DNA from 3 places in the Streptomyces sp. NPDC058195 genome. Region 2 is predicted to be linked to each of the others. Evidence: riboswitches for the same ligand, from Rfam matches in the RefSeq annotation. Region 2 holds a riboswitch; each other region holds the start of a gene.
What was found. Region 2 has a riboswitch for cyclic di-AMP ahead of ACFVWY_RS31120 (transglycosylase family protein). Riboswitches for the same ligand answer to the same signal wherever they lie in the genome.
Positions count from the first base shown of each region.

Region 1: another riboswitch for cyclic di-AMP. It lies ahead of ACFVWY_RS10720 (transglycosylase SLT domain-containing protein); the one in region 2 lies ahead of ACFVWY_RS31120 (transglycosylase family protein).
Region 3: another riboswitch for cyclic di-AMP. It lies ahead of ACFVWY_RS12805 (M23 family metallopeptidase); the one in region 2 lies ahead of ACFVWY_RS31120 (transglycosylase family protein).

Region 1 covers NZ_JBHVVM010000006.1:263,184-270,552, reverse strand. The annotation lists gene ACFVWY_RS10735 (NAD(+)/NADH kinase) at 1-481, opposite strand, end outside; gene ACFVWY_RS10730 (APC family permease) at 662-2,059, opposite strand; gene ACFVWY_RS10725 (hypothetical protein) at 2,383-2,700, shown strand; gene ACFVWY_RS10720 (transglycosylase SLT domain-containing protein) at 2,707-3,138, opposite strand; cyclic di-AMP (ydaO/yuaA leader) riboswitch at 3,205-3,370, opposite strand; gene ACFVWY_RS10715 (ABC-F family ATP-binding cassette domain-containing protein) at 3,932-5,596, shown strand; gene ACFVWY_RS10710 (DUF305 domain-containing protein) at 5,669-6,334, opposite strand; gene ACFVWY_RS10705 (hypothetical protein) at 6,451-6,867, opposite strand; gene ACFVWY_RS10700 (MIP/aquaporin family protein) at 7,061-7,369, shown strand, end outside.
Region 2 covers NZ_JBHVVM010000034.1:53,815-61,183, forward strand. The annotation lists gene eno (phosphopyruvate hydratase) at 1-1,069, opposite strand, end outside; gene ACFVWY_RS31120 (transglycosylase family protein) at 1,367-2,131, opposite strand; cyclic di-AMP (ydaO/yuaA leader) riboswitch at 2,135-2,309, opposite strand; gene ACFVWY_RS31125 (transglycosylase family protein) at 2,622-3,614, opposite strand; gene ACFVWY_RS31130 (cytochrome P450) at 3,720-5,102, opposite strand; gene ACFVWY_RS31135 (nucleoside triphosphate pyrophosphohydrolase) at 5,132-6,106, opposite strand; gene ACFVWY_RS31140 (SurA N-terminal domain-containing protein) at 6,150-6,794, opposite strand; gene ACFVWY_RS31145 (GtrA family protein) at 6,932-7,318, opposite strand; gene ACFVWY_RS31150 (glycosyltransferase family 2 protein) at 7,315-7,369, opposite strand, start outside.
Region 3 covers NZ_JBHVVM010000008.1:103,998-111,366, forward strand. The annotation lists gene ACFVWY_RS12790 (DNA topoisomerase (ATP-hydrolyzing) subunit A) at 1-2,113, opposite strand, end outside; gene ACFVWY_RS12795 (M16 family metallopeptidase) at 2,384-3,748, shown strand; gene ACFVWY_RS12800 (M16 family metallopeptidase) at 3,772-5,154, shown strand; cyclic di-AMP (ydaO/yuaA leader) riboswitch at 5,392-5,557, shown strand; gene ACFVWY_RS12805 (M23 family metallopeptidase) at 5,571-6,395, shown strand; partial or broken gene ACFVWY_RS12810 (GntR family transcriptional regulator) at 6,621-7,312, shown strand.

The DNA of each region.
Region 1 (7,369 bases), on a different contig from region 2:
CCGCGTCCGGGGCGACCTGCGGCGGGGGCAGCATCGGTCGCCGCCCGTAGCCCATCAGGGCGTCGATGTCCGGGGGCACTTCGAGCACCCGGGAGGCCCGCATGGTCAGGGTCATGCGCTCCTCGAACTCCGCCCGGCCCCGGTGGACGGCGTCGAGCGCCCGCACCACGTCACCGGATGGCACCTCGGTCAGGAAGCCGACACGGCCCAGGTCGATCCCGAGCACGGCGCCGTCGTTCTTCGCGGCGATCCTGGCGCCGCGCAGGAACGTGCCGTCGCCGCCGAGTGTCACGATCAGATCGGGGTTCCCGGCGACGTCGGCCTCCTCGCGCCCGCCGCGCCTGTGTCCGTCCCCCCTCCACACGTCGATGTCCGTGCAGGGGATCGCTTCGCGGGCGCACCAGTCGCGTACGACACCGGCGGTGATGACGGCCTCGGGGCGGCCCTGATGTACGACGATTCCGACGCGTTGGACGCCCATCCCGCCACTGCTCCCCGTGTTCCGACGACGCCCCCTGCGTCCCACTGTGGGCATGGCCGGGCGGGTCCGCCCGTCGCCGGGGCGGCGCTGCGCCCGGTCGGGCGACGGACAGGGACGGGCGCGGCCCGCCGGTGGAGGATCTCCACCGGCGGGCCGGACACCGCGCGGAACACGCCCCGGTCAGGGCTGGGCGTCCTCCGGAATGCTGACCAGCCAGCGGGTCTCGCGGCGGGGCCGCAGGTAGAACGCCCAGTAGAGCGTGGCGACCGCGGTGATGCCGCCGGTCCACAGCAGGTACTCGGCCTCCTGCTGGGTCAGGATGTACGCCAGCACGGCGATCAGCAGCACGGGCACGGCGGGCCAGAGCGGCATGCGCCAGGCCGGTGCCTCGCGGTGGGTGCCGCGGCGGCAGAGCAGGGCCGCGACGGCGACCAGCAGGTACATGGCGGTGACGGAGACGCCGGTGACGCCGTACAGGGTGTCGAGGTTGACGAAGCAGAGCGCCGCCCCGGGAACACCGACGAGCAGGGTCGCGACCCACGGCGAGCCGAACCGGCCGAGCCGGGCCAGGGCGTTGTTGACCGGTGCGGGCCATGCCTTGTCGCGGGCCGAGGCGAAGAGCACCCGGGAGTTCTGGATGACCATGACGATGCCCGCGTTGATGATCGCGAGGGCGACGCAGAGGCTGACGAAGGTGCCGACCGCCGAGTTGGACCAGGCGGCGACCATGGTGTTGAGGTCGCCTGAGGTCAGGGCCTCCAGGTCCGGGGCACCCAGGGTGATGGCGATGACCGGGATCAGGATGACGGCGCTGGAGATGGCGAGGGTGGCGAGCACGGTGCGGGCCACGTTGCGCCGCGGGTTCTCCAGCTCTTCGGAGAGGTAGACGGCGGTGGAGAAGCCCTGGGTGATGAAGAGCGCGATGGCCAGTCCGGAGATCACCATCATCGCGGTGACGGTGGAGTGGGAACCGCCGGTCGTGGCGACCGTGCCGTGCACCAGCGCCGATCCGCCGCGCTCGGTGTGGGCGAAGCCCAGCACGGCGACGACGCCCGCCGCGATCACTTCGAGGACCAGGAAGATTCCGGTGATCCACGCGTTGGCGCGCAGGTCCAGCAGGCCCGCGAGGGTGGCGAGCAGCATGACTCCGGCGCCTGCGATGGGGGCCGGTATGTGCACGAGGGGCGCCAGGTAGTCCGCCGTCCCCATGGAGATCACCGGGGGCACGATCATCACGACCAGCAGCGAGAGCACGAAGACGAGCCATCCGGCGAGCCGTCCCGCCATGGTCGACACCATGGCGTACTCACCGCCGGCGCTGGGAATGAGGGTGCCCAGTTCCGAGTAGCAGAAGGCGACCGCGACGCAGAGCAGCGAGCCGATGGCGATGGTCAGGGCGGTGTACGTACCGAGGCTGGAGAAGAGGTCCGGCACGACCACGAAGAGGGTCGAGGCGGGCGTCACGCAGGAGAGCGTGAGCAGCGTGCCGCCCACGACGCCGATGGAGCGCTTGAGCTTCTGGGGGGTGGGGCCGGTCGCCGGGGCGAGTGCCTGTGGTGCGCTGAGCGTGTCGGTCATCGTGCGGTTCCGATCAAAAGTGCGGTGTCTGAGCACGGGAGCGGTATCGCCTCCAGACGAGGACATGAAGTGTGGTTTCGTCGCTCCCAGCGCGCCATGCAATCCTGACGTCTTCCGCAGGTCAAGAGGTGTTCACCTACGGAATCCGTTGTTCCAGCAACCTTCTTCGACGATTTGACGTGAACTGGGTAGGAGGCGTCCGGAGATCGGCGGTGCGGGAACCGAAGGGGGGACGGACGGAAAATTTCGCCCGTGTCCAGCATCCGGCGCGCGGGCGGGGCCCATGGGTCGCGCATTCGCCGCCCCGGTGCCAGCCTGGATGCATGGCTTGGGCGTCGTGGACGACTTGTGGTGTGTTCTCCGGGCACGGTGGCGTGCTGACGGAGGAGGTCGGAGTCCTGTCCGGGGACCTGACGGTGCACACGACCTGGGCCGAGGACACGGCCCAGATCACGGTGCAGTACTCGGGGGCGATCGACTGGTTCACCATGGCGGGCAGCCCCGTGGCGTGCTGTTCGGAGGAGGACAGCCGCCGCCTGCACGAAGCCGCGGTGCGGGCGGTGCGGAACGGGGCGGCGGCCACCGTGCCGCTCCCGCCCCGCGCCGAACCGGAGCAGGCGGCGGGATCCGCCCCGGAGTGACCGGGGTCAGTAGGCGCCGTTGACGTTGTCGATGGAACCGTACCGGTCGGCGGCGTAGTTGCACGCCGCGGCGATGTTGGCGACGGGGTCGAAGCTGTCCGTCGATGTGCCGGGCACGTGGTAGGCGAGGAACGTCGGGTCGATGATCTGGAGCAGGCCCTTGGACGGGGTTCCGGCGGCGGCGTTGGAGTCCCAGTTGTTGACGGCGAGCGGGTTGCCGGAGGACTCGCGCATGATGTTGCGGTGGATTCCCTCGTAGCTGCCGGGGATGCTGTGCTCGGCCATGACGGCGAGCGATTCCTTGATCCAGCCGTCCAGATCGTCCGTGTAGGCCGCGGGCTGCGCGGCGGTCGCGGTGATGGCCTGCGGGGCCGGTGCCGCCGAGGCGGCCTGGGCACCGAGCAGCGGCAGCAGCAGCGCGGCCACTCCCGTGCCCATGCCTATGAAGCCCCTGGTCAGCGAGGTGGCGGTGCGTCGACGGCGCGTACCGGTGAAGGTCATGGTGGTTCCTCTCCGTCGCCTGCGAGGTGAGCTGTCGGGTTCGGGCTGGAGCTGCCCGGCCGCGCGAGAGCGCGGCTTCACCCCGAGCCGCCCGGTGTCCGGACCGGCGACGTACCTGGGTTCCCCGCTCCTGCCGTACACGAGTGGTCGGAATGGGCCGGACAGCGGCAGGATTCGGCGTTCCGCCCGGATTGAGGGAGACCGTAGGCGAGGGAAGCCGAAGCGGACAAGACCCTATTTTCCGCAGGTAGTTCGCATACAAGATCAAGAAGCCGAATTCCCCGTAACCCACCTCACACCGACCGGGCCCGGCCCTTGCGGGAAAAGGGTTCCGGAGCGCGCGGCACCGTCACCACGGGCAGGGTGTGACTCGCGCCACGGAATAACGAAAGAGGCATTCCGCATCCGGCTCCACGCACCTCCCCCGCAGGTCGGCGGACGTTGCCAACCCAGCTCCCCGCCGTTATGGTTTTCACGTCCTGTTGTCTCCGATAGAGGTGGACGTTGCGCATCTGAGGTCCGCGAACACCACGCCGTACGGCATCCCGCCGTACGCACGTCACGTTGCCGCAGTGCTTCCGCACTGCCCGTGACCTCGCGTGGATGCGACCTCGGTGCATGAGCCGTCCCTCGATCTCCAGGACCGCCGTACCTTTTCTCCGCCGCCCGGTCGCGTGGTGCTCGCATACGAATCCCCCCTTCATTGCGACCCGCGACTGCGAGGAAAACCATGGCGACACCCACCGCCCCCAGCGCCTCTCTCACCTGCTCGGCCCTGACCTTCCGCTGGCCGGACGGCACCACGGTCTTCGACGGGCTCTCGCTGAGCATCGGCCGCGGCCGGATCGGACTCGTCGGCAACAACGGTGCCGGCAAGTCCACTCTGCTGCGGCTGCTCACCGGGCAGCTGCGCCCGTCCGAAGGCTCGGTGACCATCGGCGGCAGCCTCGCGTACCTGCCGCAGAACATCACTCTCGACACCACCCTGCGGGTGGACGTCGCGCTCGGCATCGCGAAGCGGCGCGAGGCGCTGCGGGCCATCGAGTCCGGAGATGTCGACGAGAAGCACTTCGAGACGGTCGGCGACGACTGGGACGTCGAGGAAAGGGCCCTGGCGACCCTGGGCTCGCTCGGCCTCGGCAGCGTCGAACTCGACCGCACCGTGGGCGAGTTGTCCGGTGGGGAGACCGTGCTGCTGCGCCTGGCGGCGCTGCTGCTCGAACGGCCCGACATCCTGCTCCTGGACGAACCCACCAACAACCTGGACCTGTTCGCGCGCCAGAGGCTGTACGAGGCCGTCGACTCCTGGCACTCGGGCGTACTGGTCGTGGTCAGCCACGACCGCGAGCTGCTGGAGCGCGTGGACCGCATCGCCGAACTGCGCGCAGGATCGGTGAACTGGTACGGGGGCGGCTGGTCGGCGTACCAGGAGGCCGTGGCCACCGGGCAGGAGGCCGCCGGCCGGATGCTCCGCGCCGCCGAGGCGGACGTACGCCGCCAGAAGCGCGAACTGGAGGAGACCCGTACGAAGCTGGCCCGGCGTCAGCGCACCGGAAAGAAGGCCGAGATCGAGGGGGGCCTGCCGAAGATCCTGGCCGGCCGCCGCAAGCGGTCCGCCCAGGAGTCCGCGGGCAAGCTCCGCGGCGTCCACGAGGAGCGGCTCAGTGAGGCGCGCGAGCGGCGCGAGGAGGCCGCGGACGCGATCCGCGACGATGCCGAGATCCGGGTGAGCCTGCCGCACACCGCGGTGCCCGCCGGGCGCACCGTACTGACCGTGAGCGAACTGCGCCCCCGGTTCGGCCGCCTGCGCGACGGAAACCTCCAGGTGCACGGCCCCGAACGGGTCGCGCTCGTCGGCCGCAACGGCGCGGGGAAGACGACGCTGCTGCGCACGCTCACCGGCGAGCTGGCCCCGCTGTCCGGCGAGGCCAGGACCTACGTGCCGACGCGGTTCCTCCCGCAGCGGCTCGATGTGCTGGACCCGGAGCTGAGCGTGGCGGCGAACGCGGCCCGCATGGCTCCCGGGATCACCGACAACCACATCCGCGCCCAGCTCGCGCGCTTCCTCTTCCAGGGGAAACGCGCCGAGCAGCCGGCGGGCACCCTCTCGGGCGGCGAACGGTTCCGTGCCGCGCTGGCCGCGACGATGCTCGCCGCACCCGCCCCGCAGCTGCTGATGATGGACGAGCCGACCAACAATCTCGACCTCGCCAGTGTGCGGCAGCTGACCGGTGCGCTGGAGTCCTACGAGGGGGCGCTGCTGATCGCCAGTCACGACCTGCCGTTCCTCGAAGCGGTCGGCACCACCCGGTGGCTGCTGGCCGAGGAGGAGCTGCGGGAGATCACCGCCGAGGAGGTGGCCGAACTGCTCGCCGCGCCCGTGACCTCCGCGTAGGCGCGGGCAGGCAGGAACGCGGGAGGCGCGGGCCCCGTACGGACGCCGTACGGGGCCCGCGCCCCTGCCGGGTCAGAGCCGGTCGAGGATCTTGTTCATCTGCTCGATCTCGGCGGTCTGGGCCGTGACGACGGCTTCGGCGAGCTTCTTCGCTTCGGCGTTCCCGCCTTCCTTCTGCTCGTCCTCGGCCATGGTGACCGCGCCCTCGTGGTGACCGATCATGAGCTGGGCGAACTTCCTGTCGAAGTCCTTGCCCTTGGCGGCCTTGAGGTCGGCCATGTCCTTGTCGGACATCATTCCGGGCATGCCCGCGCCGTCCGAGCCATGGTCCATCCCGGGCATGTCACCCATCGAGGAGTCGGGCAGCGGCTTTCCCCAGGACGTCAGCCAGCCCTTCATCGTGTTGATCTCGGGGTCCTGGGCGTTCTCGATCGCGGCGGCCAGCTTCGTGATCTCGGCGTCGGCGGACCGGCCGTCGGCCAGCTTCGCCATCTCGATGGCCTGCTGGTGGTGCGGGATCATCTGCTGGGCGAACTCCACGTCCGCGTCGTTGAACGTACCGGCGGCGGCCGGGGCGGACGCCTTGGCCGAGCCGTGATCCATGCCCGGCATGGACGAGTCGTCCGAGGAGTCGTCGGAGGAACCGCAGGCCGTCAGCGCCAGGGCGAGTGCGGCGGCGGTCCCGGCCGCGGCGAGCGTACGACGGCGGCGGGCGGCGAAGGGCGGAACAACGGACATCACAGTTCTCTTTCCAGGTGGCTGCGCCACGTCCGTGGCGCGCGGAAGGGCAGGGTGATCCGGCCGGTTCGGCCCCAGGGGTCTGACACCCTGGGCCGTGAACCGGCGGTTTCCCGTCACGTCCGCGCGACGCACACCTGAAGCAGCAGCCCTCTCCCGCTGAACGGCGGTCCCCGCCGCCCCGGTCCCCGTACGGCGGTACGGCGCCCGGCGAGCACCACGGCGGCCGGCACCACCAGCCCGAGTGCCATCAGCAGGGGCAGCAACCGGTCCCGGGACTGGGTGAACACGCACGACTCGCCGCTGGTCCCGGGCGCCGCGGCGGCCACCCGCTCAGCCCCGTCCCCCTCGGCCATGGCGGCGTGGCCACCGGTCGCCGCCGCATCCGGCGCGGCGGCGGTCATCGCCCGCGCGTCGTGACAGCCCTCCACGGCACTGGCCGGTGCGCCGTGCATGAGGAACAGCCCCCACAGGACGGCGCACAGCACGAACAGCCGGGACGCTCCCGGTGCGCGTGTCCGTCCGCGGTCCACGGCTGCCTCGATCTCTGGGGTCGTACGAGCCCTGCGTTGCTTGCCCCGACGATACCCCCACCGGGTTTCCTGAGGGGTGGCGCCCCCGTACCGGGAGAGCCGCCGATCGCATGCGGAACCACATACCTCCGCATACGCTCATATGTGGATCTATGGCGCCGACCGTCGCGGACCGACAGGAAGCGAGTTCCCCATGGGGCGGCTCAGGAACTCGGGACTCGCCGGGGAACTCTCCGCGGAGTTCCTCGGCACGCTCATTCTCATTCTGTTCGGCTGCGGGGTCGTGGCCCAGGTGGCGGCGGGCGGTGCGCTCACCGATCCGCCCGGGGGCCTCGGCGATCACGACAGCATCGCCTGGGCCTGGGGGCTCGGCGTCACCCTGGGCGTCTATGTGGCGGGCCGCTTGAGCGGCGCTCATCTCAATCCGGCGGTGACGGTCTCCCTGGCCGCGTTCAAGGGCTTTCCCTGGAAGAAGGTGATGCCCTACTCGCTCGCCCAGGTC
Region 2 (7,369 bases):
AGCCGTTGCGCTGGGCCAGCTCGACGGCGTCCAGGGTCTCGGTCAGCGAACCGATCTGGTTGACCTTGACGAGCAGGGCGTTGGCGGAGCCCTCCTCGATGCCGCGGGCCAGGCGCTCCGGGTTGGTGACGAAGAGGTCGTCGCCGACGATCTGCACCTTGGCGCCGAGCTTGTCGGTGATGACCTTCCAGCCGTCCCAGTCGTCCTCGAACAGCGGGTCCTCAAGGGAGACCAGCGGGTACGCGGCGACGAGCTCCTCGTAGTACTCGGTCATCTCGACGGCCGAGCGGGACTTGCCCTCGAACTCGTACGCGCCGTCCTTGTAGAACTCGGACGCGGCGACGTCGAGCGCGAGCGCGATGTCCTTGCCCGGGACGTAACCGGCCTCCTTGATGGCCTCCAGGATGAGGTCGAGGGCGGCGCGGTTGGAGTCCAGGTTCGGCGCGAAGCCGCCCTCGTCGCCGAGGCCGGTGGACAGGCCCTTGGCCTTCAGGACCTTCTTCAGCGTGTGGTAGACCTCGGCGCCCCAGCGCAGGGCCTCGGAGAAGGACTCCGCGCCGATCGGGGCGATCATGAACTCCTGGATGTCCACGTTGGAGTCGGCGTGCGAGCCGCCGTTCAGGATGTTCATCATCGGAACGGGCAGCAGGTGCGCGTTCGGGCCGCCGAGGTAGCGGAAGAGCGGCAGGTCCGAGGCCTCGGAGGCGGCGTGGGCGACGGCCAGCGAGACGCCCAGGATGGCGTTGGCGCCGAGCGAGCCCTTGTTCTCCGTGGCGTCCAGGTCGAACATCGCCTGGTCGATCAGCCGCTGCTCGGTGGCGTCGTAGCCGACGAGCTCCGGGCCGATCTGCTCGATCACGGCGAGGACGGCCTTCTCGACGCCCTTGCCCTGGTAGCGGTTGGGGTCGCCGTCACGGAGCTCGACGGCCTCGAACTGGCCGGTGGAGGCGCCGGACGGAACGGCAGCACGGCCCGTGCTGCCGTCGTCGAGGCCGACCTCGACCTCGACCGTGGGGTTTCCGCGGGAGTCGAGGATTTCCCGGGCTACGACGACGTCGATGGACGGCACGTGGCATCTCCTTCTGGGATATGACGCTGTTGGCGCAGGGTCGCTTTGGCCTTGCGACAAGAGCCTAACCGGCCCGGCCCGCCCGTCCCCACGACCGCCCGACCCCTGGGACGAAAAACGACCCGAGAGACCGCATTGCCGGGCATTCCGCCCAAAACCTACCGGCCGGTAACTACAACACTTGAACGCCTTCCCGCTCCACCGAGCGGAGGGAGGCCGGAAAGGAGGGCGCCCCGGTCCGGTGCGCACGGGGGGATGCGCGCCGGACCGGGGCGGCCGGGGAGGAGAGAGTCCCTGTTACTTCGTCAGGTGCAGCTGCTGACCCGGGTAGATCAGGTCGGCGTCCTTGACGATGTCCTCGTTCAGCTCGAACAGCCGCTGCCAGCCGCCCTTGACGCCGTTCTCGGCGGCGATCTTGCTCAGCGAGTCGCCGGTGACGACCTTGTACTCGCCGTCACCCCTCTTGACCTTCTCGCCGGTCGGGGTGGTGACGGTCTTCTTCGACTCGGCACGCGGGGCCTCGGTGCGGTCCGAGCGGGAGGCGGCGGGGGCCTCGGTGCGCTCGGCCGGCTTCGGCTGCGCCTGCTTCTTCGGGGCGGCGCTCTGCTGCTCGGAGGCGCCGGAACCGGCGGTCGAGCCGGAGGAGGAGTTCGAGGACGAACCGGTGTCGACACCCGGGTCGACACCGTCGTTGGTCAGGCCGCCGGCACCGGCACAGCCCCAGGCACCGGGGCCCTGCATGTCGAGGAGGCGCTCGGCGGTGGCGATCTGCTGGGCCTTGGTGGCCAGGTCGGCGCGCGAGGCGTACTGGAGGCCACCGGCGGCGGCCCAGCTGGACTGCGAGAACTGCAGGCCGCCGTAGTAGCCGTTGCCGGTGTTGATGGACCAGTTGCCACCGGACTCGCACTGGGCAACAGCGTCCCAGGTGGCGACGGAGGCGGCGGAGGCGCTGGTCGCGCCCATCAGCGGCACGGCGACGGCGGCACCGGCGACACCGGCGAGCGTGGCGATGCGGACGACCTTGGACGGGCGGCGGTGCTTGCCCTTGCTGGAAAGCAGCATGGAACTTCTCCTCACCGACGCCTACGAGGTGAGCTGTCGGGTTCGGGCCGAGTGAGTTGCCCGGTCGCACGTCCTAGCGCGCGACTTCACCCCAAGCCTGATCCGATACGTCGTCCCGACGTCCCGGACCCGGCGGCTTACCTGGGTCCCCCGCTCCTGCCTACGGCGCTGTACGCGTCTGTTTTCCCTTCGACCGACGGCAGGATTCGGCGTGACGGTCGACGGGGCCCGCGGTGCGAGCGATTCCGACCGTAAACATACGCAAGCCCTACATTCAAAGGTGGACACATCGGACAATCAGTCCGTACTTGCATCTGAAGAATTACTGTTTTCGCAGGTGAGGGCCACCAGGAAGGGCCACCGGAACGCGACACGCCGGAAGACGCAAAGAGACCCATGTCTCACTTACACATAAGCGGACATAGGCCCCTGAACTGCCCCGATTTTCGGGGCGCTTTTAGGCGATTACCGGACCGTCACCGGACCGCTCCTACTCGGCCTTGGCGTCGAGATCGAGGCTCTGGCCAGGCAGGATGAGGTCCGGATCGGAGCCGACGACGCTCCTGTTCGCCTCGTAGAGCGCGGACCACCCACCGGGAACCTTCTGTGCATCAGCAATCGTCCAGAGGTTGTCGCCGGGCCGGACGGTGTACGTGCCGTCGGTGACCTGATCGGCCGTATCGCGCGCGTCGCCACCGCCGCGCGAGGCGTGCCGGCCGGACTCGCGGTGACCGCCGTTCGCGCCACGGCCCTCCTCGGCGGCCGGGGTGCCGCGGTGCCGCCCGCCCGTACCGTCGGCCGAATCGGGCGAAGCGGAGGCGTCCCGGGGGGCGCGTGAGGGTGCGTCGGACGGCGCACCGGACGGGGTGGCCGAAGGCGAGGACTCCGCGTCCGGCGTGTCCGCCCCTTCGCCCTTCGCCTTCCCCGGGCGCTTGCCGCTGTTCCCGGACGAGCCGTCAGCACCGTCCACCGCGTCCACGCCCTCCCAGGCGCTTCGGGGCGGCGTGGCCCCGTCGGACGGGTCACCCTGCTCGTTCCCGGGCGGTGTCACCGTCCCGGCCGGGTCGCCGACGGGGGCGGTGCCGGGGTCGACGCCGGGCAGCGAGCCGCCCGGCGCCAGGCCGGAGATGACCGCACAGCTGGGCCAGGCCTTCGGCCCCCGGTCCCCCAGGACCTTCTCGGCCACCGCTATCTGCTGGGCCCGGCTGGCGAGGTCGGCGCGCTCCGCGTAGGCCTCACCGCCGTACGACTTCCAGGTCTCCGGCGAGAACTGGAGACCGCCGTAGAAGCCGTTGCCGAAGTCGGCGCTCCACGCACCGCCGCTCTCGCACTCGGCCACCCGGTCCCAGGTCGTGGCCTCGGCCGCGGACGCGCCCGACGCGCCCAGCAGCGGAATGGCGATGGCCGATCCGGTCACGCCCGCTGCGACGACGATGGCGGGTGCCTGCCGGGGGCGACGGTGCCTGCCGTTCGCGGATCCCATGGAATTGCCTTCCGTGTGACTGACGTCTGACTGGTGAGTCGAACGGTGAACCTAGCCGGACTCGAACGCGCGTCACAAGTCGATGCAGCGCGGATCACGTGAAAGTCACAGAGTTGACGCAGCGTCAGTTTCAGTACCGGCACGCCCCGGCGTGAACTCCACGGGGAGGGTGCGAAGTCCACGCATGATGAGCCCGCCACGCCACCGCAAATCGGTTGGTTCTCCCGCGAGTCGCAGGTCCGGGAGCCGTTTCAGCAGAGTGGCGAGCGCGGTCCGTCCCTCCAGCCGGGCGAGCGGTGCGCCCAGGCAGTAGTGGATGCCGTGCCCGTATCCGAGGTGCTGATTGTCACGCCGGGCGAGGTCGAGGGTGTCGGGGTCCGGGAAGCGTTCCGGGTCGCGGTCGGCGGCGGCGAGCACCACGAGCACCGGATCCCCGGCCTGGACGGACTGCCCGCCGAGTGTCAGCGCCTCGGTGGCGAACCGCCAGGTGGCCAGCTCCACCGGGCCGTCGTAGCGGAGCAGCTCCTCGATCCCGGTCTCCAGCAGCTCCTCCTCCCCCGCGTCGAGGGAGCGTTGCAGCCGTGCGCGTTCGCCGGGGTTGCGGAGCAGGGCGTAGACCCCGTTGCCGATGAGGTTGACGGTGGTTTCGAAACCGGCGAAGAGCAGGATGAAGGCCATGGCGGCGGCCTCGTTCTCGGTGAGGTGCTCACCGTGGTCGCTGGCCCGGATCAGTCCGGAGATCAGGTCGTCGCCTGGGTTCTCCCGCTTCCGGTGGATGAGTTCGGCGAGGTAGCCGCGCATCTTCTTCACCGACCGGGCGACCCCGCCGCGCGGCCCGCCGCCGTGGCGGATCATCATGCCCGCCCAGTCCCGGAAGTCGTCCTGGTCCTCGGGCGGTACGCCAAGCAGGTCGCAGATCGCGTAGATGGGGAGCGGGAAGGCCAGGTCGTGGATGAGGTCGGCCTCGCCGTTCTCGGCGAAGCGGTCGACGAGCCGGTCCGTCAGCTCCTGGACGCGCGGGGCGAACTCGGCGACCCGCCGCGGGGTGAACGCCTTGGAGACCAGGCGGCGCAGCCGGGTGTGATCGGGCGGGTCGATGTTCAGCAGATGTGTCATCAGCTCCGCCTTGCGCTCACCGGGGATGCCGGTCTTCCCCTTGGCGTGCGCCGGTTCGGCGTGGTGGGCCGGGTTCTTGGAGAGCCGGGAGTCGGCGAGGGCCTGCCGGGCGTCCTCGTACCGGGTCACCAGCCAGGCCTCGACGCCGCTGGGCAGCGTGGTGCGGTGTACGGGGCTGTGCTCGCGCAGCCAGGCGTACGCCGGGTACGGGTCGGTGGCGAACTCCCAGGTGAAGAGCTCGGGTGCACCGGACACCGGGCAGGACGCGGGGGACGCGGCGGCGTCCGCCGAAGCCGCGGGAGACGCGGGGGCGTCCGCGGGAGACGCGGGGGGCTGCTCGGCGGGGTGGTCGTCGGCGGGGCTGTGGTTCACCCCTCGACGTTATCCGTTGCCCTGCGGCGTCAGCCGTGGCCCTCCGCCGCCCTGATGGCGTCCCGGTAGGCGCGGCCCGCGGCGCGCAGGGCGGCCTCGGGGTCGACACCGTCCCGCTCGGCCCGGACGGCGAGGGCGAGGAGCTCGTAGCCGATGCCCTCGCCGGCGGGGAGCGGCACGTCGAGCCCGGCGGTGCGGACCCGGCTCGCCAGTTTGGCCGCGAGCGCCAGGCCGGGCTGGCCGACCGGTACCCCGTCGGTGACCGAGTCGCGCCGCTTCTCGGCGGCCTTGGTGCGCAGCCAGTGCGCGCGGACGTCCTCGGGGGTCTCGGCGGTCTCGTCGCCGAAGACGTGCGGGTGGCGGTGGATCAGCTTCTCGATGAGGGTGGCGGCGACGTCGTCGATGGAGAACGGCTCCTCACCGTCCTCGGGGCCGCCCTCCTCGGCGATCCTGGCGTGGAAGACCACCTGGAGGAGGACGTCGCCCAGCTCCTCGCGGAGTTCGTCGCGGTCGCCGTCCTCGATCGCCTCGACGAGTTCGTACGCCTCCTCGACGGCGTACTTGGCGAGGCCCTGGTGGGTCTTCTGCGAGGTCCACGGGCATGCGACCCTGATCCGGTCCATGATCTGGACCAGGTCGAGGAGCCGGGCGCCCGGCAGGTCGTACGAACCGGGCAGCAGCTCCAGGTCCGGCATCCGCGTGCGCCCCGATCCGGCGAGCCGGGCCAGCCCGTCGGTGAGCGCGGGATCGCCCTCGCCGCCCGCGAGGACGACGACGCTCCGGCCGCCCGCGCAGGCGTCGACGAGCTCCTGCGCGGTGGGAGCGGCGTGCTCGACGGTGACGCCCGCCTCGCGCAGGTACGGCAGCTGCGGGTGGCCGGGATCGGCGCAGAGCACCCGGTCGGCGGCGTGCAGCGCCTGCCAGGCGGGCCAGGACAGCAGTCCGGGGGCGACGCGGTGGCTGGCGGTGAGCAGGACGATGCGGCCGGGGTCTTCAGCGTTCACCGTGCGAATCTACCTCTGTCGCCGCCGCCCGTTCCCCCGCGGCTCAGGCGCCCGCGCCTTCCGGCTTGGTGACCTGGGTGATCCAGGGGGCCTTGTAGGCGGCGAGCTGGGTCTGCTTGCCGTCCCAGGTGCCGTAGCGCGGGTTGACGTCGACCCGGAGCGCCTTGGACGCCTTGCTCAGCGCCTCGGACACGACCTGCTGGCCGGCGGGCTGCTGGAGGTCGACGCCGAGCGCGATGCCCAGCTTCGTCAGCTGGACCTGCTCGCGCAGCACGGCGTCGATCTGGTCCGGGGCGATCCAGCTCCGCTGGAGCATCACCGTACGCAGCCCCGCCGCCCCGCCGGACTGGGCCTCCGCGTCCTTGCGCATCTGCTGGATCTCGGAGCGGTTCACGGTCACGCCCGCGTCCCGCGCGGCGCGGTCCACGACCTTGTCGAAGATCAGGCCGTGCAGTTTGGCCCGGCTGAGCTGCCCGGACTTGTCGATGAGCTGGGCGGGGTCCTTCGTGCTGTTCTGCGCCTCGCGCACGGAGGCCACCTGGCCCTGGAGCGTGGCGACCTCGATCCGCTCCCCGCCGACGACGGCCGCGGCCCCCGGGTGGGTCTCGCTGCCGCAGGCGGCGAGGGCTGGGACGCCGACGAGCAGGGCGGCGGAGACGGTGAGCGCGGTGCGACGGCGGCGGTGCAAAGGAACCTCCCGGGGAGACTTTGTGCATCAGTGCACAAGACCTTGCGGTGATCGATGTTAGGCAGTGGACGTGGCTGGGGCCACTGATTCGACCAACGATTCGGAAGGAGTTGGGGATGTGGGCCCGTCCGGGCCGCTCAGATCCTCCGCGCGGGTTCCGGCCGGAGCATGATCGTGCGGGAGACGAGGAAGGTGACCGGGATGGCCGCCGCGGCGGCGGCCAGCGGCGCGTACCGGCTGCTGAGTCCGGCCAGGTCGACCAGCAGGTAGACGCCGCCGGTGGTGATGACGAAGTTGGCGGCGTTGGTCAGCGGGAAGAGCAGGAACTTCCGCCAGGTGGGGCGGGTGCGGTAGGTGAACCAGCAGTTCAGGAAGAAGGAGCCGGTCATGCTCAGCGCGAAGGCGGTCACATGGGCGGCGATGTACGGCAGCCAGGTCAGCAGCACGAGGTAGCAGCCGTAGTAGGTGCCGGTGTTCACCACCCCCACCAGGGCGAACCGGGCCATCTGGGCGGTGACCGTCATCGGCGTACGGACCCCTGGGGCTCGCGGTGTTCCCGGGGCTCGCAGTACTCA
Region 3 (7,369 bases), on a different contig from region 2:
CCGCGGTGAGCTTGACCCCCGCCATACCTCCCGCGGGCCTGCCCTGCGGCCGCACCTGCGCCGCCGGATAGCGCAGCAGCTGGGCGTCGGAGGTAATGAAGACCAGGTCCTCCTCGCCGGTGCGCAGCTCGGCCGCGCCGACGATCCGGTCCCCCTCCTTGAGCCCGATGACCTCCAGCTCGTCCTTGTTGGCCGGGTAGTCCGGCACCACCCGCTTGACGACGCCCTGAAGGGTGCCGATCGCCAGTCCGGGGGAAGACTCGTCGAGCGTGGTGAGGCAGACGACCGACTCGTCGCTCTCCAGCGTGAGGAACTCGGCGACCATCGCGCCGCCCGACAGATTGGGCGCCGCGTGGGTGTCCGGCAGCTGGGGAAGATCGATCACCGCGAGCCGCAGCAGCCGGCCCGCGGACGTCACGACGCCCACGTCCCCGCGGGCCGTCGCCGGTACGGCCGACACGATCACATCGTGCTTGGCGCGCCTGGCGTCCTCGGCGAGCACCACCGGCTCGTCGTTGGCCGTACGGGCCAGCAGGCCGGTCGAGGACAGCAGCACCCGGCACGGGTCGTCCGCGACCTCCAGCGGAACCGAGGCGACCTGCGCACCGGCCGACTCCAGCAGCACCGTACGCCGCTCGGTGCCGAACTTCTTGGCGACCGCCGCCAGTTCGGTGGAGACGAGCTTGCGCAGCGCGTTGTCCGATTCGAGGATCGTGGTCAGCTCGTCGATCTCGCTGCTGAGCCGGTCCCGCTCGCTCTCCAGCTCGATCCGGTCGAACTTGGTCAGCCGGCGCAGCGGGGTGTCCAGGATGTACTGCGTCTGCGTCTCGCTCAGCGAGAAGTGCGCGACGAGCCGCTCCTTGGCCTGCGCCGAATTGTCGCTGGACCGGATGATCCGGATGACCTCGTCGATGTCGATCAGCGCGACGAGCAGCCCCTCGACCAGATGCAGCCGGTCGCGGCGCTTGCTCCGGCGGAACTCACTGCGCCGGCGCACCACGTCGAAGCGGTGGTCGAGATAGACCTCCAGAAGCTCCTTGAGCCCCAGCGTGAGCGGCTGCCCGTCGACCAGCGCCACGTTGTTGATGCCGAAGGACTCCTCCATCGGCGTGAGCCGGTAGAGCTGCTCCAGGACGGCTTCCGGCACGAAACCGTTCTTCACCTCGATGACCAGGCGCAGGCCGTGCTCGCGGTCGGTGAGGTCCTTGACGTCCGCGATGCCCTGGAGCTTCTTCGCCGAGACCAGGTCCTTGATCTTGGCGATCACCTTCTCCGGACCGACCGCGAAGGGCAGTTCCGTGACGACCAGGCCCTTGCGGCGGGCCGTCACGTTCTCCACGGAGACGGTGGCGCGGATCTTGAACGTGCCGCGCCCGCGGGCGTACGCGTCCTTGATGCCGCCCAGACCCACGATCCGGCCACCGGTGGGCAGGTCGGGCCCCGGCACGAACCGCATCAGGGTGTCCAGGTCGGCGGCCGGGTGCTTGATCAGGTGACGGGCGGCGGCGATGACCTCGCCCAGGTTGTGCGGCGGCATGTTGGTCGCCATACCGACCGCGATCCCGGACGAGCCGTTGACCAGGAGGTTCGGGTATGCGGCGGGGAGCACGGTGGGCTCCCTCTCCTGGCCGTCGTAATTCGACTGGAAAGTGACGGTGTCCTCGTCGATCGACTCCGTCATCAAGGACGTCGCGTCGGCCATCCGGCACTCGGTGTACCGCATGGCGGCCGGCGGGTCGTCGTTGCCGAGCGAGCCGAAGTTCCCGTGGCCGTCGACCAGGGGGAGCCGCATCGAGAACGGCTGCGCGAGACGGACCAGCGCGTCGTAGATCGACGCGTCGCCGTGCGGGTGCAGCTTGCCCATGACCTCGCCGACGACACGGGCGCACTTCACGAAGCCGCGGTCGGGGCGCAGGCCCATCTCGTTCATCTGGTACACGATGCGGCGGTGCACCGGCTTCATGCCGTCGCGGGCGTCGGGCAGGGCCCGCGAGTAGATCACGGAGTACGCGTACTCAAGGAAGGAGCCCTGCATTTCGTCGACGACGTCGATGTCGAGGATCTTCTCCTCGAAGTCGTCCGGCGGCGGGGTCTTCGTGCTGCGGCGGGCCATCGCTGCTGCGACTCCTTCACGGATTCTGTTCGGGCAACCTCAGGTTCTGACGCGGACCATTGTGGACCGCCGCACTGACAACCCCGACCTCGACCCGTCCCAAAGCGCGTCCGTGACCCGCGCCGGGACGGTTTTCTGCCCCGGCACGCGGGGGATGCGCCCCTCTTTCACGCGAACTTCCCCGGAACGGGAACTTCGCCAAGTGTCCGTCCGCTTGCTTAAAGTGGCAGGTCTCGCAGGAAATCCAGTATCGCGATCGAAGGGACGTACATGCCCATGGGTCACACGGCCACCGCTCAGGCCGGCTCCGGCGGCTTGACAGCGACCGAGCACCGCCTGGCCAACGGCCTGCGCGTGGTGCTCTCCGAGGACCATCTGACCCCGGTCGCCGCGGTCTGTCTCTGGTACGACGTCGGCTCGCGCCACGAGGTCAAGGGGCGCACCGGCCTGGCGCACCTCTTCGAGCACCTGATGTTCCAGGGCTCCGGCCAGGTCAAGGGGAACGGCCACTTCGAGCTGGTGCAGAGCGCCGGCGGCTCGCTCAACGGCACCACCAGCTTCGAGCGCACGAACTACTTCGAGACGATGCCCACGCATCAGCTGGAGCTGGCTCTGTGGCTGGAGGCGGACCGCATGGGCTCGCTGCTCGCCGCGCTCGACGAAGAGTCCATGGAGAACCAGCGCGACGTCGTCAAGAACGAGCGCCGCCAGCGCTACGACAACGTCCCCTACGGCACGGCGTTCGAGAAGCTGACGGCGCTGTCCTACCCCGAGGGCCACCCGTACCACCACACCCCGATCGGCTCGATGGCCGATCTGGACGCCGCGACCCTGGAGGACGCGCGCGCCTTCTTCCGCACCTACTACGCGCCCAACAACGCGGTGCTCTCGGTGGTCGGCGACATCGACCCCGAGCAGACCCTCGCCTGGATCGAGAAGTACTTCGGTTCCATCCCGTCCCACGACGGCAAGCAGCCGCCGCGCGACGGGGCGCTCCCGGAGACCATCGGCGAGCAGCTGCGCGAGGAGGTGCGCGAGGAGGTCCCGGCGCGGGCCCTGATGGCCGCCTACCGGCTGCCGCACGACGGCACCCGCGAGTGTGACGCGGCGGACCTCGCGCTGACCGTGCTCGGCGGCGGTGAGTCCTCGCGGCTCCACAACCGTCTGGTCCGCCGTGACCGTACGGCGGTGGCGGCCGGGTTCGGGCTGCTGCGGCTGGCCGGGGCGCCCTCGCTCGGCTGGCTGGACGTGAAGACGTCCGGCGGCGTGGAGGTGCCGGAGATCGAGGCCGCGGTCGACGAGGAGCTCGCCAGGTTCGCCGCCGAGGGCCCCACGCCCGAGGAAATGGAGCGCGCACAGGCCCAGTTGGAACGCGAGTGGCTGGACCGCCTCGGTACGGTCGCCGGGCGCGCCGACGAACTCTGCCGGTTCGCGGTGCTCTTCGGTGACCCGCAGCTCGCCCTGACCGCCGTGCACCGGGTGCTCGACGTCACCGCGGAGGAGGTCCAGGCGGTCGCCAAGGCCCGGCTGCGCCCCGACAACCGGGCGGTGCTGGTCTACGAGCCGGTCGAGGCGGCCGAGTCCGCGGACGCCGACGCTGACGACACCGACGCGCAGGAAGGAGCGGGCAAGTGACCGACGCCGCGACTGGAGTTTCGATGCAGTACCACCCGCAGCCGGTCCCCGGCGTCGCCCGTCCCTGGGCCTTCCCCGCCCCGGAGCGCGGCTCCCTGCCCAACGGCCTCACGGTGCTCCGCTGCCACCGCCCCGGCCAGCAGGTCGTGGCGGTCGAGATCTTCCTCGACGCCCCGCTGGACGCCGAGCCCGAGGGCCTCGACGGCGTGGCCACGATCATGTCGCGGGCCCTGTCCGAGGGCACCGACAAGCGCACCGCGGAGGAGTTCGCCGCCGAGCTGGAGCGCTGCGGTGCCACGCTCGACGCGCACGCGGACCACCCCGGCGTCCGGGTCTCCCTTGAGGTTCCGGCCTCCCGGCTGGCCAAGGCGCTCGGACTGGTCGCCGAGGCGCTGCGGGCGCCCGCCTTCTCCGACAGCGAGATCGAGCGGCTGGTGCGCAACCGGCTCGACGAGATCCCGCACGAGCAGGCCAACCCGGCCCGGCGCGCCGCCAAGCAGCTCTCCAAGGAGCTCTTCCCGGCACAGGCGCGCATGTCGCGTCCGCGCCAGGGCACCGAGGAGACGGTGGAGCGGATCGACGCGGCGGCCGTGCGCGCCTTCTTCGAGGCCCACGTCCGGCCGTCCGCCGCGACCGCCGTGGTCGTCGGTGACCTCACCGGCATCGATCTGGACGCCCTGCTCGCCGACACCCTGGGCGACTGGTCGGGCGAGGCCGCCGAGTCCCGCCCGGTGCCTCCGATCACCGCCGACGACACCGGCCGCGTGGTGATCGTCGACCGTCCCGGCGCGGTCCAGACCCAGCTGCTGATCGGCAGGGTCGGCGCCGACCGCCACGACCGTGTGTGGCCGGCCCAGGTGCTCGGCACCTACTGCCTGGGCGGCACGCTCACCTCCCGCCTCGACCGGGTGCTGCGCGAGGAGAAGGGCTACACGTACGGCGTGCGGGCCTTCGCCCAGGTGCTGCGCTCGACGGCCCCGGGCTCCGCCTCGGGCGCCACCGGTGCCTCGATGCTGGCCATCAGCGGTTCGGTGGACACGGAGTCCACCGAACCGGCGCTGAAGGACCTGTGGACGGTCCTGCGGACGCTGGCGGCCGGGGGCCTCACCGACGAGGAGCGCGAGACGGCGGTGCAGAACCTGGTGGGCGTGGCGCCCCTGAAGTTCGAGACGGCGGCCTCCGTCGCGGGAACCCTCGCCGACCAGGTCGAGCAGCATCTGCCGGACGACTACCAGGCGCAGCTGTACGCCCGCCTCGCGGAGACCGGCACGGTCGAGGCGACCGCGGCGGTCGTCAACGCCTTCCCGGTCGACCGGCTGGTCACGATCCTGGTCGGCGACGCGGCCCGGATCGAGGAGCCCGTCCGGACCCTGGGCATCGGAGAGGTGACGGTGGTCACCGGCTGACCGGCTGGTCATCGGTCGGCCTCTGGCCGCACCGATCGGTACGCAGTGGGGCAAAGGGGCGACCCTCGCGAGCGAGATCTCGCGAGAGTCGCCCCTTTTGTCCGTTCTGTTGCAAGGGTTGCCTGTCTGCCCTGTGGGATGCGCTACAAAACGCCCTGTCCGTTTGGCGGATGAAAGTCGCCCCGTTTAGCGTCGGCACGACTGTTCGCCACTCGTATGCCGCATCCGCGACGTACCGGACAGTCATCGCCGAGTCCCCGTCCGGCGCGAGCCCGGGGAGCCGGGGACCCACGCAGTCCCTGGGGTGAATCGGACGCCTGAGCCCCAAGGGGCCGGGGCGCCCGTAGGAGACCTTCCTGCTCCGAACCCGTCAGCTAACCCGGTAGGCGAGAAGGAAGGAAAGGATCAGCCACTCCATGGCGTTCACCCGTGCCACCGGGAAGCATCGTGCCCCGGGCCGACTGAAGCGCAAGGGCGCGAAGGCCGTCGGCGTCGCGGCCCTGGCCACCACCGGCGTCATCGGCGGTCTGGCCGCCCCGGCCGTCGCCGCGGACGCCGAGTCCGCCGCCGTCGAGGACACCGGCCTGACCCAGGTCCTCACCATCGACGAGACCCTCGCCGAGCGGATCGGAGCCCAGGCCGACGCGCAGCGGCACCAGGCCGACGCCGCGGCGAAGGCCGAGGCCGAGGCCAAGGCGAAGGCGAAGGCCGAGGCGCGGAAGAAGGCAGCGGCCAAGAAGAAGGCCGAGGCCAAGGCGGCTGCGGAGCGCGCGGCCGAGTCCCGCGCCGGGACGGCGACCCGTGTCGCCCGGTCCGCCGAGCGCACCGCGCTGGGCGCCTTCCACCTTCCGGTCGCCGGTTCGTACGTCTCCACCAGCTACAAGTCCGGCGGCTCGCTCTGGTCCTCCGGCAGTCACTCGGGCGTCGACTTCCACGCCGCGTCCGGCAGCTCCGTCGTCGCCGTCGGCGCCGGTACGGTCGTCGAGGCCGGCTGGGGCGGCGCGTACGGCAACAACATCGTGCTCCGGATGGCGGACGGCACGTACACGCAGTACGGCCACCTCTCCTCGATCGGTGTCGCGGTCGGTCAGGGCGTCGCCGCGGGCCAGCAGATCGGCCTCTCCGGTTCGACCGGGAACTCCACCGGGCCGCACCTTCACTTCGAGGCCCGGACGACGCCGTCGTACGGCTCCGACGTGGACCCGGTCGCGTACCTGCGCGCCCATGGCGCCGCCCTCTGACCGGCGCACCGCCACAGCTTCCGCCGAAGGCCCCGGGCTCCGCGTCCGGGGCCTTCGGCGTGCCCGCCGTGCGGTACGGGCGACCGCCCGGCGCCGGACCTTCGCGCGGCCGGAAGGTATTCATGAATTTCCACCCGGCATCGGAAATGGTGCCGCATTGCCATAGAGTCACGGAACAGGCGTCGGGCAGCCGCTTTTAGCGGGCATGGAGACGGAGGTTCGGGCATGCGCATTCCCGCGCATTCGGTAAGTACGGCGATCCGTGACGACATCGTCTCCGGTGTCTTCGGGCGCGGCAGCCGTCTCAGGGAGGAGGTGCTGGCCCGGCGGTACGGGGTCTCCCGCGTCCCGGTCCGCGAAGCGCTGCGCACCCTGGAGTCCGAGGGCTTCGTGGTCACCCGCAGACACGCGGGTGCCTGTGTCGCCGAGCCCACCGACCTGGAGGCGGCCGACCTCCTGGAGGTCCGGATGCTGCTGGAGCCGCTGGGTGCCGCCCGCGCCGCGCAGCGCCGCACCGAGGCCCACCTCAAGGTGCTGTGCGGCCTCGTGCGCCTCGGTCACGACCGGGTGCGGCGGGGCGAGGGCGAGGATCTGCGCGCGCTGGGCGGCTGGTTCCACGAGACGCTGGCACAGGCCTCCGGCAGCCCTGGCCTGATCGCCCTGCTCGGCCAGCTGCGGCACAAGATCGCCTGGATGTACGTGGTCGAGCAGCCGGCCCGGCCGGCGGACGCCTGGGCCGAGCGCGGGGCCATCGTGGACGCGGTGGCGCGCGGTGACGCCGACCGGGCCAGGGCGCTGGCCGTCCACCACGCGGAGCGAGCGGCGGCCGGGCACCGGCTGCGCTCCCGGCTTCCCGCGCCGATGCCCGGGTGAGGCCCCCGCAACATTCCGAAAACACCGCGGGCATCCGTTGTTAACGAGGACGCCGTATAAAAGGGATGAGGTTCCGTGCGGCCGGCCTTCTGGATTTCCCG